DNA from 3 places in the Streptomyces sp. NPDC051136 genome. Region 1 is predicted to be linked to each of the others. Evidence: riboswitches for the same ligand, from Rfam matches in the RefSeq annotation. Region 1 holds a riboswitch; each other region holds the start of a gene.
The links. Region 1 has a riboswitch for thiamine pyrophosphate ahead of thiO (glycine oxidase ThiO). Riboswitches for the same ligand answer to the same signal wherever they lie in the genome.
Positions count from the first base shown of each region.

Region 2: linked by a shared signal. The riboswitch ahead of thiC (phosphomethylpyrimidine synthase ThiC) and the one ahead of thiO (glycine oxidase ThiO) in region 1 are both predicted to bind thiamine pyrophosphate.
Region 3: linked by a shared signal. The riboswitch ahead of ACIBCJ_RS29215 (thiamine ABC transporter substrate-binding protein) and the one ahead of thiO (glycine oxidase ThiO) in region 1 are both predicted to bind thiamine pyrophosphate.

Region 1 is NZ_JBITFE010000005.1:231,331-235,312, reverse strand. It holds gene ACIBCJ_RS16335 (FAD-dependent oxidoreductase) at 1-974, opposite strand, end outside; gene ACIBCJ_RS16330 (hypothetical protein) at 1,006-1,356, opposite strand; TPP riboswitch at 1,409-1,520, shown strand; gene thiO (glycine oxidase ThiO) at 1,518-2,744, shown strand; gene thiS (sulfur carrier protein ThiS) at 2,750-2,950, shown strand; gene ACIBCJ_RS16315 (thiazole synthase) at 2,953-3,747, shown strand; gene pknB (Stk1 family PASTA domain-containing Ser/Thr kinase) at 3,922-3,982, shown strand, end outside.
Region 2 is NZ_JBITFE010000003.1:540,349-544,330, forward strand. It holds gene ACIBCJ_RS11690 (YibE/F family protein) at 1-1,252, opposite strand, end outside; TPP riboswitch at 1,324-1,513, shown strand; gene thiC (phosphomethylpyrimidine synthase ThiC) at 1,506-3,320, shown strand; gene ACIBCJ_RS11700 (VWA domain-containing protein) at 3,398-3,982, shown strand, end outside.
Region 3 is NZ_JBITFE010000011.1:107,287-111,268, reverse strand. It holds gene ACIBCJ_RS29230 (aminoglycoside phosphotransferase family protein) at 1-139, shown strand, start outside; gene ACIBCJ_RS29225 (hypothetical protein) at 779-1,120, shown strand; gene rlmN (23S rRNA (adenine(2503)-C(2))-methyltransferase RlmN) at 1,290-2,396, shown strand; TPP riboswitch at 2,435-2,540, shown strand; gene ACIBCJ_RS29215 (thiamine ABC transporter substrate-binding protein) at 2,619-3,707, shown strand; gene ACIBCJ_RS29210 (iron ABC transporter permease) at 3,823-3,982, shown strand, end outside.

The DNA of each region.
Region 1 (3,982 bases):
GGGGCGCCGACGATGTCGGCGGCGACCGTGCGCGGGCCCTGGAGGGCGTTGTCCCAGTGGTGCACCAGCAGCCGCTCGCCGTAGCGGGCGGAGGGGAAGGACGCGCAGTCGCCCACCGCGTGCACGTCCGCCGCGGAGGTGCGCAGGCGGTCGTCGGCCAGGACCTCGCCGTGCGCGCCGAGGGCGATGCCGGAGCCGGCGAGCCAGCCGGTGGCCGGGCGGGCCCCGATGCCGACGACGACCGCGCCGGCGGGCAGCCGGGTGCCGTCGTCGAGGACGACGCGGGCCGGCTCGCCGGGGCCGCCGGGTTCGACGCGCTCCACGCGCGCGCGGGTGCGCAGTTCTGCCCCGGCGTCGGCGTACCAGTCGGTCATCGGCGCGGCGACCTCGGCGGGCAGCGCGTCGGCCAGCGGCCGGTCGGCGGCTTCCACCACGGTCACCGCGCAGCCCGCCTCGCGCGCCGCGGTGGCGAACTCGGCGCCGATCCAGCCCGCGCCGACGACCACGACGTCGTGCTGCCGGGCGAGCACCGGGCGCAGCCGTTCGGCGTCGTCCAGGGTGCGCAGCAGGTGGACGCCGGGCACGTCCTCGGTGCCGGGGAGCCGGACCGGTTCGGCGCCGGTCGCCAGGACGAGGGCGTCGTAGCGGACGGGGCCCTCGGAGGTGTCCAGGACGTGGTCGCCGGGGCGGACGCCCAGGGCCTCGCAGCCCAGCCGCAGGGTGATGCCGAGCGCCTCGAAGTCGACGTCGAAGGCGGAGCCCTCGGCGGTGCCGAGCAGGACGGCCTTGGACAGCGGGGGACGGTCGTACGGCTGGTGGGGCTCCGCGCCGATCAGGATCACCGGGCCGGTGAAGCCCTGCTCCCGCAGGGCGACCGCGGTCTGCACGCCCGCCATCCCGGCGCCCACTACGACCACACGGCGCTCCGCGTCCGCCACCGGTTCCCGCCCCCGCTCGTTCGTCTGCTCGCTCACCCGATCACCATAGTTACCCGCGAAACGCCGGTCAGTGCCCCTGCGCGGTGATCTGCTCCACGACGCTCGTGCCGCTGCCCGCCTGCGACTCCCACTCCCAGGTCTCCTCCAGGCGCACGCGTCCGTCCGGCAGCTCCACGACGGTCGAGGCGCAGTGGCCCGACGAGGTGCTGCCGTCGGTCTTCAGCTGCACGTACCGGAAGTCGAGGCGGTCGCCCTCCCTGGTGCCCACCAGACGGCCGCGCACGACGTCACCGCCGGCGTACTCGGCCCACACGGCGCCGTCCTGCTCGTGGTAGGTGAACCGGGTGCGGGTGCCCACCTGGCCGGGCGCCTGGTCGGCGACCGGCGCGAGGACGAGACCGTCGAGCGAACGGGTCATGGACACGGGCTCCCTTACGAGTGCGATGCCCTGCGGGCTAGGGTGGCCAACGTAAAGCACTCGCGGGAGCCCGGACGCACCGGGCTGAGAGGGAGGCTGGCGGCCTCCGACCGTACGAACCTGATCCGGGTCATGCCGGCGAAGGGAGGGGCTGGACGCCCATGTCGTCTCCACCGAACGCATCTCGTCCTCCTGGTACGTCTCGTGCGCCCGACGTCCTGGTCGTCGGCGGCGGGGTCGTCGGGCTGGTCACGGCCTGGCGGGCCGCGCAGCGCGGGCTGGCCACGGGCCTCGTCGACCCCGAGCCGGGCGGCGGGGCGGCCCAGGTGGCGGCCGGGATGCTGGCCGCCGTCACGGAGCTGCACTACGGCGAGGGGACGCTGCTCGCCCTGAACCTCGCCTCGGCCCGCCGGTACCCCGCGTTCGCGGCCGAGCTGGCCGACCTCACGGGTCACGACCTCGGGTACCGCCGCTGCGGCACGCTCGCCGTCGCGCTGGACGCCGACGACCGCGCCCACCTGCGCGAACTGCACGCGCTCCAGCAGCGCTCCGGCCTGGAGTCGGAGTGGCTGTCGGGGCGCGAGTGCCGACGTCTTGAGCCGATGCTCGCGCCGGGCGTGCGCGGGGGGCTGCGGGTGGACGGCGACCACCAGATCGACCCCCGGCGCCTGGCCGGCGCACTGCTGGCAGCCTGCGAGCACGCGGGCGTGGTCTTCCAGCGGACGTGGGCGGAGCGGCTCACCGTCGGGCGCGGGGACCGCGCCACCGGTGTCGTCACCTCCGACGGCACCGCGCTGGAGGCCGGACAGGTGGTGCTGGCCGGGGGCAGTCTGAGCGGGCGGCTGACGGGCGTGCCGGAGGCCGTGCTGCCGCCGGTGCGGCCGGTGAAGGGCCAGGTGCTGCGGCTGACGATGTCCAGGGCGCGGCCGCTGCTGCACCGGACGGTGCGCGCCGTGGTGCGCGGCAACTCCGTCTATCTGGTGCCCCGCGAGAGCGGTGAGCTGGTCGTCGGCGCCACCAGCGAGGAGCTGGGCTGGGACACGACGGTCACCGCGGGCGGCGTCTACGAGCTGCTGCGCGACGCCCACGAGCTGGTTCCCGGCATCACGGAGCTGCCCCTGACGGAGACCCGCGCGGGCCTGCGCCCGGGCTCCCCGGACAACGCCCCGCTGCTCGGCCCGACCGCTCTGGACGGCCTGTCGCTGGCCACCGGGCACTACCGCAACGGCGTCCTGCTCACCCCGGTCACCGGCGACGTCATGGCGGATGTCCTGACCACCGGGGAGCTGCCCGAGGAGGCCCGCGCCTTCACCCCGCGGCGCTTCAGCACCGACCCCGCCCTACCCCGGCCTTCGACCCCCTCGGAACGGACGGAGCAGACCGTATGACTCCCGTGACCATCTCCGTCAACGGCGAGCCCCGCGAGGTGGCTCCCGGCACGGCCCTGGACGCGCTGGTGGGCACCCTCACCGCGGCACCGTCCGGCGTGGCCGCCGCCCTGAACGAGACCGTCGTCCCGCGCGCGCAGTGGTCCGCCACCGCCCTGGCCGACGGCGACCGCGTCGAGGTCCTCACCGCTGTGCAAGGAGGCTGACCATGGCCGACGATCCCTTCGTCCTCGGCGGTACGACGTACGGCTCCCGCCTGATCATGGGCACGGGCGGGGCGCCCAGCCTCGACGTGCTGGAGCGCGCCCTGGTGGCCTCCGGTACGGAGCTGACGACCGTCGCGATGCGGCGGGTGAACGCCTCGGTGCACGGGTCGGTGCTGTCCGTCCTCGACCGGCTCGGCATCCGCGTCCTGCCCAACACGGCCGGCTGCTTCACCGCCGGGGAGGCCGTCCTGACCGCGCGGCTGGCGCGCGAGGCGCTGGGCACGGACCTGGTCAAGCTGGAGGTCATCGCCGACGAGCGCACCCTGCTGCCGGACCCGGTCGAGCTGCTGGACGCGGCGGAGACGCTGGTCGACGACGGGTTCACGGTGCTGCCGTACACCAACGACGACCCGGTGCTCGCGCGGAAGCTGGAGGACGCCGGGTGCGCGGCGATCATGCCGCTGGGCTCGCCGATCGGGTCCGGGCTCGGCATCCGCAACCCGCACAACTTCCAGCTGATCGTGGAGCACGCGCGCGTACCGGTGATTCTCGACGCGGGAGCCGGTACGGCGTCGGACGTAGCGCTGGCGATGGAGCTGGGGTGCGCGGGTGTGATGCTGGCCTCGGCGGTGACCCGGGCGCAGGAACCCGTCCTGATGGCCGAGGGGATGCGGTACGCGGTGGAGGCGGGGCGGCTGGCCCGGCGGGCGGGGCGGATCCCGCGCCGGCACTTCGCCGAGGCGTCGTCTCCGGCGGAGGGCCTCGCCGTGCTGGATCCGGAGCGGCCCGCCTTCTAGGGGTGACCCGCGCAAGATCCGGACGACGTCCCCTGGGTCCTGTCGGCAGCCGGGGCGGGAGCGCGGCCCGGCGGTCGCGGCGGCGCGGACGCCTACGTCACAGGTGCGCTGCAGTCGTGGTGCGATTCCGGGCGGCGGCGCGGGGTGTCCGTGGTGGCTCGTAGACTCCCCTGCGTGGACACGACCCTTCAGGACCCTCTCGTCGGGCAGGTGCTCGACGGCCGGTACCGCGTCG
Region 2 (3,982 bases), on a different contig from region 1:
CGATGTGGTCGCGGCCGATGCGGATGCCCGCGCGGTACAGACCGCGCCAGCCCATGGCCGGGTTGGCTTCGTGCAGCTCCCAGACCGCGGACGTCTGGGTGACCGTCACGTCGTCGAGGACGCCGAGCGATCCGATGATGACCCCGGCCAGCAGCAGGCCGCTCATGTCGATCGACGGGTACAGGCCGTGGATGAGGCCGGTGTTGTCGTCCGTGTTGCCGGTGAGCGCGGCCCAGCCGATGAACAGGGAGCCGAGCACGCCGATCAGCAACAGCGAGATCAGGGTGCCCAGCACCGCCACCGACGTGCGGGCCGACAGCCCGTGGCACAGGTACAGCGCGATCAGCATGATCGCGCTGGAGCCGATCACCGCCACGACCAAGGGGTTCGAGCCTTGGAGGACGGCGGGCAGGATGAAGAAGTTCAGCAGGAGGAAGCTGATGGCCAGCGACACGAGCGCCATGAGGCCGCGCATCCGTCCGACGGCCACGACGGCGAGCGCGAAGATGCCGGCGAGCAGCGCCAGGGGGAGGCGGCGGTTGACGTCCGTCACCGAGTACTGAAGATCCTTGGGCGCGGAGGGCTCGTAGGCGACCACCACCTCCTGGCCCTCGTGCAACTGCCGTGTCTGGTCAGGCTGCACGATCTCCTCGAACGTACGGCCCTTGTCGTCGCCGGTGTCGACACGGACGGTCGCCCGTTTGCACTCGCCCTTCGCCTGCTGCACCGCCGAGGAACCCTCGGCGGTGGACGTGTCGCCGGTCGGGGTGCCGCCCGAAGCGTTGGCGGACTGGCAGCTCAGTGCGACCACCTTGGTGACGGTGGCCTGCTGCGTCTGCCGGTCGAAACCGACCCCCGTGCGCTCGTGCGGCGGTGCGCCGCCCGGCCACAGCACCGCGAGCCCGACCAGTACGGCGGCGGCGAAGGGGATCAGGATCGCGGCGATGACCTTGCGCAGGTGCCGCGAGACGGGCGCCGCGGGTCCATGACTGTGCGCGTGCGAGTGCCCGTGCCCACCGCCCGCGCCGTGTCCACCGCCCGCGCCAAGTCCACCAGCACCGTGGCCGCTGTCCTCGGCCTCGTGCCCATGCACCTGCCCGTGCCCGTGCCCCTGACCGGCGACCTGTCTGCCGTCGTTCGCACCGTGGGTGACGACGGGGACGGGCCCGGTTGCCTGGCCGTCGCCCTCTGCGGCGTTCGGTCCGCGGCGGGGCCGGCGCGGCGGAAAGGGGGGTCGCTGCGGTGTGGTCACCGCCCGATCATCGCAAGAACGAGGGGGGCCCTCTGTTCACCGCGCCCGAATGGGCGCTAGCGTGGGGGCACCTTTGTACACGCGGGAGCTCGGAGCACCGGGCTGAGAGGGCGCTGACCTCCGTCCCAGCGATGTTTCACGGGAAACGTCACCGAAGCCGGGTGACGTATCCCACGAAGCGTCGACAGACGGAAGCCGCTGCGTCGACCGCCGAACCTGTTACCGGGTAATGCCGGCGTAGGGAGTAGGTCTCATGACCATCAAGGACGCACGCACGCCTGCCTCCGCACAGAGCTCCACGCAGAACTCCGTCCAGAAGGACGCCGTGGAGACCACGGAGGCCGGGAAGTCCATCGGCTGGCACAAGGCGTATGTCGAGGGTTCGCGCCCCGACCTGCGGGTGCCGGTCCGTCAGGTGCACCTCACCAACGGGCAGTCGGTCACGCTGTACGACACCTCGGGCCCGTACACCGATCCACTCGTCGACACCGATGTCCGCAGGGGACTGGCGCCGCTGCGGGAGAACTGGATCATCGCCCGCGGCGACACCGAGGAGTACGCGGGCCGTCCCGTACGTCCCGAGGACGACGGGATCAAGCACACGTCGCCGCGCGGCGGCCTGCGCAACCTCGACGCCGTCTTCCCGGGCCGCCCGCGTCAGCCGCGCCGGGGCCGGGACGGCAACGCCGTGACGCAGCTCGCGTACGCACGACGGGGCGAGATCACCCCGGAGATGGAGTACGTGGCCGTCCGGGAGAACGTGTCGCCGGAAGTGGTCCGCGAGGAGATCGCCGCGGGACGCGCCGTACTGCCCGCCAACGTCAACCACCCCGAGATCGAGCCGATGATCATCGGCAAGCGGTTCCTGGTGAAGGTGAACGCCAACATCGGCAACTCGGCGGTCACCTCCTCCATCGAGGAGGAGGTCGACAAGATGACCTGGGCGACCCGGTGGGGCGCCGACACGGTCATGGACCTCTCCACCGGCCGCAACATCCACACCACCCGAGAGTGGGTCCTGCGCAACTCCCCCGTCCCCATCGGGACCGTGCCGCTCTACCAGGCCCTGGAGAAGGTCGACGGCCGCGCCGAGGAGCTGACCTGGGAGATCTACAAGGACACCGTGATCGAACAGGCCGAGCAGGGCGTGGACTACATGACGGTCCACGCGGGCGTGCGCCTGCCGTACGTACCCCTGACCGCGAACCGCAAGACCGGCATCGTCTCGCGCGGCGGGTCGATCATGGCGGCGTGGTGCCTGGCGCACCACAAGGAGTCCTTCCTGTACGAGAACTTCGAGGAACTCTGCGAGATCCTCGCCGCGTACGACGTCACGTACTCCCTCGGCGACGGCCTGCGTCCGGGGTCGATCGCGGACGCCAACGACGAAGCGCAGTTCGCCGAGTTGCGCACCCTCGGGGAACTCAACCGGATCGCCAAGCGTTGCAACGTACAGACCATGATCGAGGGCCCGGGACATGTCCCGATGCACAAGATCAAGGAGAACATCGACCTTCAGCAGGAGATCTGCGATGAAGCTCCGTTCTATACGCTCGGCCCGCTGACGACGGACGTCGCGCCGGCGTACGACCACATCACCTCCGGCATCGGTGCCGCGATGATCGCCTGGTGGGGCACGGCCATGCTCTGCTACGTCACGCCCAAGGAACATCTGGGCCTGCCCAACCGTGACGACGTCAAGACCGGCGTCATCACCTACAAGATCGCCGCCCATGCCGCCGACCTCGCCAAGGGTCACCCAGGTGCACAGGAGTGGGACGACGCGCTGTCCGACGCCCGGTTCGAGTTCCGGTGGGAGGACCAGTTCAACCTGGCCCTCGACCCGGACACGGCACGGGAGTTCCACGACGAGACGCTGCCGGCCGAGCCCGCGAAGACGGCCCATTTCTGCTCGATGTGCGGGCCCAAGTTCTGCTCGATGAAGATCTCGCAGGACATTCGCCGGGAGCACGGGAGCAGCCGGGGCGAGATCGAGGAGGGCATGGAACAGAAGTCGAAGGAGTTCGCGGCCGCGGGCAACCGCGTGTACCTGCCGATCGCGGACTGATACCCGGGCGCGGAGAGGGGGCAGACGGCAGGGTCGGCCCTCTCCCCGTCGAGGGTCCCGCTCGGCAGACTGGACGCATGACAGCCACCTCACTGAGCAAGGGTGCCAACGTCGCCGTCGACTCCCCCGCGGTGCGCGTCGCACTGGTGTGGTCCGCCGGGGCGGGTGTTCCCGAGGTCGACGCCTCCGCGTTGCTGCTCACCTCGGCCGGACGGGTGCGGGACGACGGGGACTTCGTCTTCTACAACCAGCCCCGTCACACGTCCGGCTCCGTGCGGCACCTGGGCAGGTACGGCGGCCCCGGCGCGGATGCGGGGACCACGGGCGACGCCGTCGAGGTGAACCTGCGCGCGGTGGAGAGGGCCGTCGAGCGCATCGTCGTGTGCGCCTCGGCGGACGGCGGGACGTTCGGCCGGGTTCCCGGGCTGTCGCTGCGACTGCTGGACGCCGGGACGGGCACCGAGCTGGCCCGGTTCGACATCACCGCCGGGCCGGAGACCGCGCTGGTCGCAGGGGAGCTGTACCGGCGCCAGGGGGCGTGGAAGTTCCGCGCGGTCGGGCAGGGGTACGCCGCCGGGCTCGCGGGGCTGGCCACCGACTTCGGCATCACCGTGGACGACGCTCCCCCGGCGGCGGCCTCCGCTCCGACCCCGGCCTCCGTC
Region 3 (3,982 bases), on a different contig from region 1:
GCTGTGGGTGGCCTGCGGCCACCGGGGCGGGAGTCCGGAGTACCGGGCCGGCTTCGCTCGGAGACTCCGGGAATCGGTGAACGCGATGGCCGTGATGCGCGAGGCCATGCCGACCTGGGTCACCTGGCTCAAGGCGTAGGCGGAGAACGCCGCGCTCGTCCGGGTGACCGAGTCCTGGGCGGTCACTGGGACGTCCCTGGGCCGTCACTGGGCGGTCCTGAGGCGTCGGAGGCCGACCGGCGCCGACAGCCGGCAGCCACGGGTGACCACGGGTGACCACCCCCACCCCGCACCGGAACGGGCCCTCGGAGTCGATCTGCACCACTGGTACAGCCGTGCTTAAGCCTGGAGGACTGGCAGGCAAGAGACCAGAACAAGCCCCCTACCGGCACGTTCAGTGCGGATAGGGGGCCTGTTTCGTGGTGCCGGGCCGTCTTCGGGCCGTCGGACTCGCAGGGCCGTATCACCTCTGCCCAGTGAGGCCGCCTCAACGTCGCCGGGGGAACTTCCAACCGTTCTGGCTCAGCTTGTAGAGCACGAACACTCCGCAGAGCACCCACGCGCCCAAGAAGGCCCACTTGAACCACGGAGGGCCGTCCCAGCGCTCTGCCAGTTGAACCGATGCCGCGAGACAGGAGGTCATTCCTCGCGTGTGCCCGGCTCCATAGGCAGGAATGCCCGGTCCACGGCCTTCCTGTTGCGCTCTTGGCTCGACGGCATCAGGTGCGCGTACATGCCGCGCACCTCGCTGCGGGGCTGAAGAAGCGGAGTCCGTACGGTGTCGCCCTGGCGGCGCCGACAGGCCCAGGCCACTGGACCGGGCCGGCTGCCCGCCAATGCTTCGCCCACGCGGCAACGGCTGTTCCGGGCGCACGGGCCGCATTCTCCGGAGGGGCTGTTCGAGGTCGACGACGACCTGGTGACCGAGGAGTACCTGGGGCTGCACGAAGCGTTCGAGGAGCTGGGAGCTTCCACCAAGCTCGTCTGCGTGTTCTTCACGGCCGACGCCGAGAACGGCGTCCATGCCATTCACTGGGGCGACGCCCATCTAGAGCCCGACCGCACCTTCACATGGCCGTACAAGGAACAGCTCCCGGTCCCTCCAGCGCAGATGGAATGACGGGCCGTGGCGCCGCCACCTGGGTACCTACGACGACGGCTGACCGAGTCCTGGGCCGTCCCTGGGCGGTCCGAGGCCGACCAGCGCTGACAGTCGGCACCCACGGGTGACCACCCCCACCCCGCTCTGGCCTGGGCTCCCGGAGATGATCTGCCACACTGGGAAGGTCATGCCTAAGCCCGGAGAACTCACATTCGTCGCGCCGCGCGGAGCCAAGAAGCCGCCGCGGCACCTTGCCGATCTCACGCCTGCCGAGCGCAAGGAGGCTGTCGCCGCGATCGGTGAGAAGCCGTTCCGTGCGAAGCAGCTCTCGCAGCACTACTTCGCGCGGTACGCGCACGACCCCGAGCAGTGGACCGACATCCCCGCCGGTGCGCGGGAGGGGCTCAGGGAAGCGCTGCTGCCCGAGCTGATGACGGTCGTGCGGCACCTGTCGACCGACCAGGGGACCACCCGTAAGACGCTGTGGAAGCTGTTCGACGGGACGCTGGTCGAGTCCGTCCTCATGCGCTACCCGGACCGGGTGACCATGTGCATCAGCTCTCAGGCCGGCTGCGGCATGAACTGCCCCTTCTGCGCCACCGGCCAGGCCGGCCTGGACCGGAACCTGTCGACCGCCGAGATCGTGCACCAGATCGTGGACGGCATGCGGGCGCTCAGGGACGGCGAGGTCCCGGGAGGCCCCGCGCGGCTCAGCAACATCGTGTTCATGGGCATGGGCGAGCCCCTCGCCAACTACAACCGGGTGGTGGGCGCGATTCGCCGGCTCACCGACCCCGAGCCGGACGGGCTGGGGCTCTCCCAGCGCGGGATCACCGTCTCCACGGTCGGTCTCGTCCCCGCCATCCATCGCTTCACCGGTGAGGGCTTCAAGTGCCGCCTCGCCATCTCCCTGCACGCCCCCGACGACGAGCTGCGCGACACCCTCGTCCCCGTCAACACGCGGTGGAAGGTGCGCGAGGTGCTGGACGCCGGGTTCGAGTACGCGGCGAAGTCCGGGCGCCGGCTGTCCATCGAGTACGCCCTGATCCGCGACATCAACGACCAGGCCTGGCGCGGTGACCGTCTCGGGCGGCTGCTCAAGGGCAGGCCCGTGCACGTGAACCTGATCCCGCTCAACCCCACGCCGGGCTCCAAGTGGACCGCCTCGCGGCCCGAGGACGAGAAGGCGTTCGTGGAAGCGATCGCCGCGCACGGTGTGCCGGTGACCATCCGGGACACCCGTGGGCAGGAGATCGACGGGGCGTGTGGTCAGCTGGCCGCGAGCGAGCGGTAACCTGACCGGCGGAAGTACGTCAGCACAGTCACATCTTCATATTCCGACAGGGGAGCGCCACAGCGCTGAGAGTGCGGCACCGGCCGCAGACCCTCCGAACCTGGCCCAGGTCATTCTGGGTAGGGAGATCGGTCACCACTCGAGCTGTTGCGCCCTGCCCGGGACCCTCGCCAGAGGCCCGGGCGGGGCCGCGTCTTCTCCTGGTCACCCAGGAGGAATTCAGTGAGCATCACCAAGAAGGTCAGTGTCCTGGCCGTCGGACTCGGCATGGTCGGCACGCTGGCCGCCTGCGGATCGTCGTCCGACGACGCCGGCAGCGGCTCCGGCGACTCCAAGACCGTGACCCTGGTCAGCCACGACTCGTGGGCCGCGTCCAAGGACGTCATCGCCGCCTTCGAGAAGAGCTCCGGCTACAAGGTCAAGGTCCTGGAGGACGGCGACGCCGGGCAGGCCGTGAACAAGGCCATCCTGACCAAGGACAACCCGCAGGGCGACGTCTTCTTCGGCGTCGACAACACCCTGCTGTCCCGCGCCCTCGACAACGGCCTGTTCCAGCCGTACGAGGCCAAGGGCCTGGACCAGGTGCCCGCCGACTACCAGGCGGACCGGGAGGAGCACCGGGTCACGCCGATCGACACCGGCGACATCTGCGTCAACTACGACAAGGCCTACTTCGACCGGCACGGCCTGACCCCGCCGAAGTCCTTCGACGACCTGGTCGAGCCCGAGTACAAGAACCTGCTCGTCACCGAGAACGCCGGCACGTCCTCGCCCGGCCTGGGCTTCCTGCTCGGCACCGCCGCCAAGTACGGTGACGACGGGTGGGAGGGCTACTGGAAGAGGCTCAAGGCGAACGGGGTCAAGGTCGTCGACGGCTGGGAGCAGGCGTACAACGAGGAGTTCTCCGGCTCGGCCGGCGGCAAGAAGGCCAAGGGCGACCGGCCCCTCGTCGTCTCCTACGCGTCCTCCCCGCCCGTCGAGGTCGTCTACGCCGACCCGCAGCCGGCCACCGCTCCCACGGGCGTCGCCGACGGCACCTGCTTCCGCCAGATCGAGTACGCCGGCCTGCTCGCCAACGCCGGGAACCCCGAGGGCGGCAAGGCACTCCTCGACTTCCTGCTGAGCAAGGACTTCCAGGAGGACATGCCGCTGAACATGTTCGTCCACCCGGTGCGGGAGGGCGCGCGGCTCCCCGAGGTGTTCACGAAGTACGGGCCGCAGGCGAAGGACCCGCAGACCCTGGACCCGGCGAAGATCGCGGACAACCGTGACCAGTGGGTCAAGTCGTGGACCTCGCTCGTACTGAAGTGAGCCTGAAGCGAGCCACGAAGGGACGCGGGCGGTGAAGCAGGCGGTGAAGCAGGCGGTCAAACGGCCGGTGAGGCCGGCGCGGACCGGGCGCGGCGGCGCGGTGCGGCTCGGGCTCATGGCCGTGCCCGTCGCGTTCTTCGCGGTGTTCTTCGCCTACCCCGTCGCCGCGATCGTCGCCCGCGGCCTCAAAACCGACGGGGCCTGGCGGCTCGGGCGGATCGGGGAGGTGCTCGCGCAGTCCGACGTGCGGCACGTCCTGTGGTTCACCAGCTGGC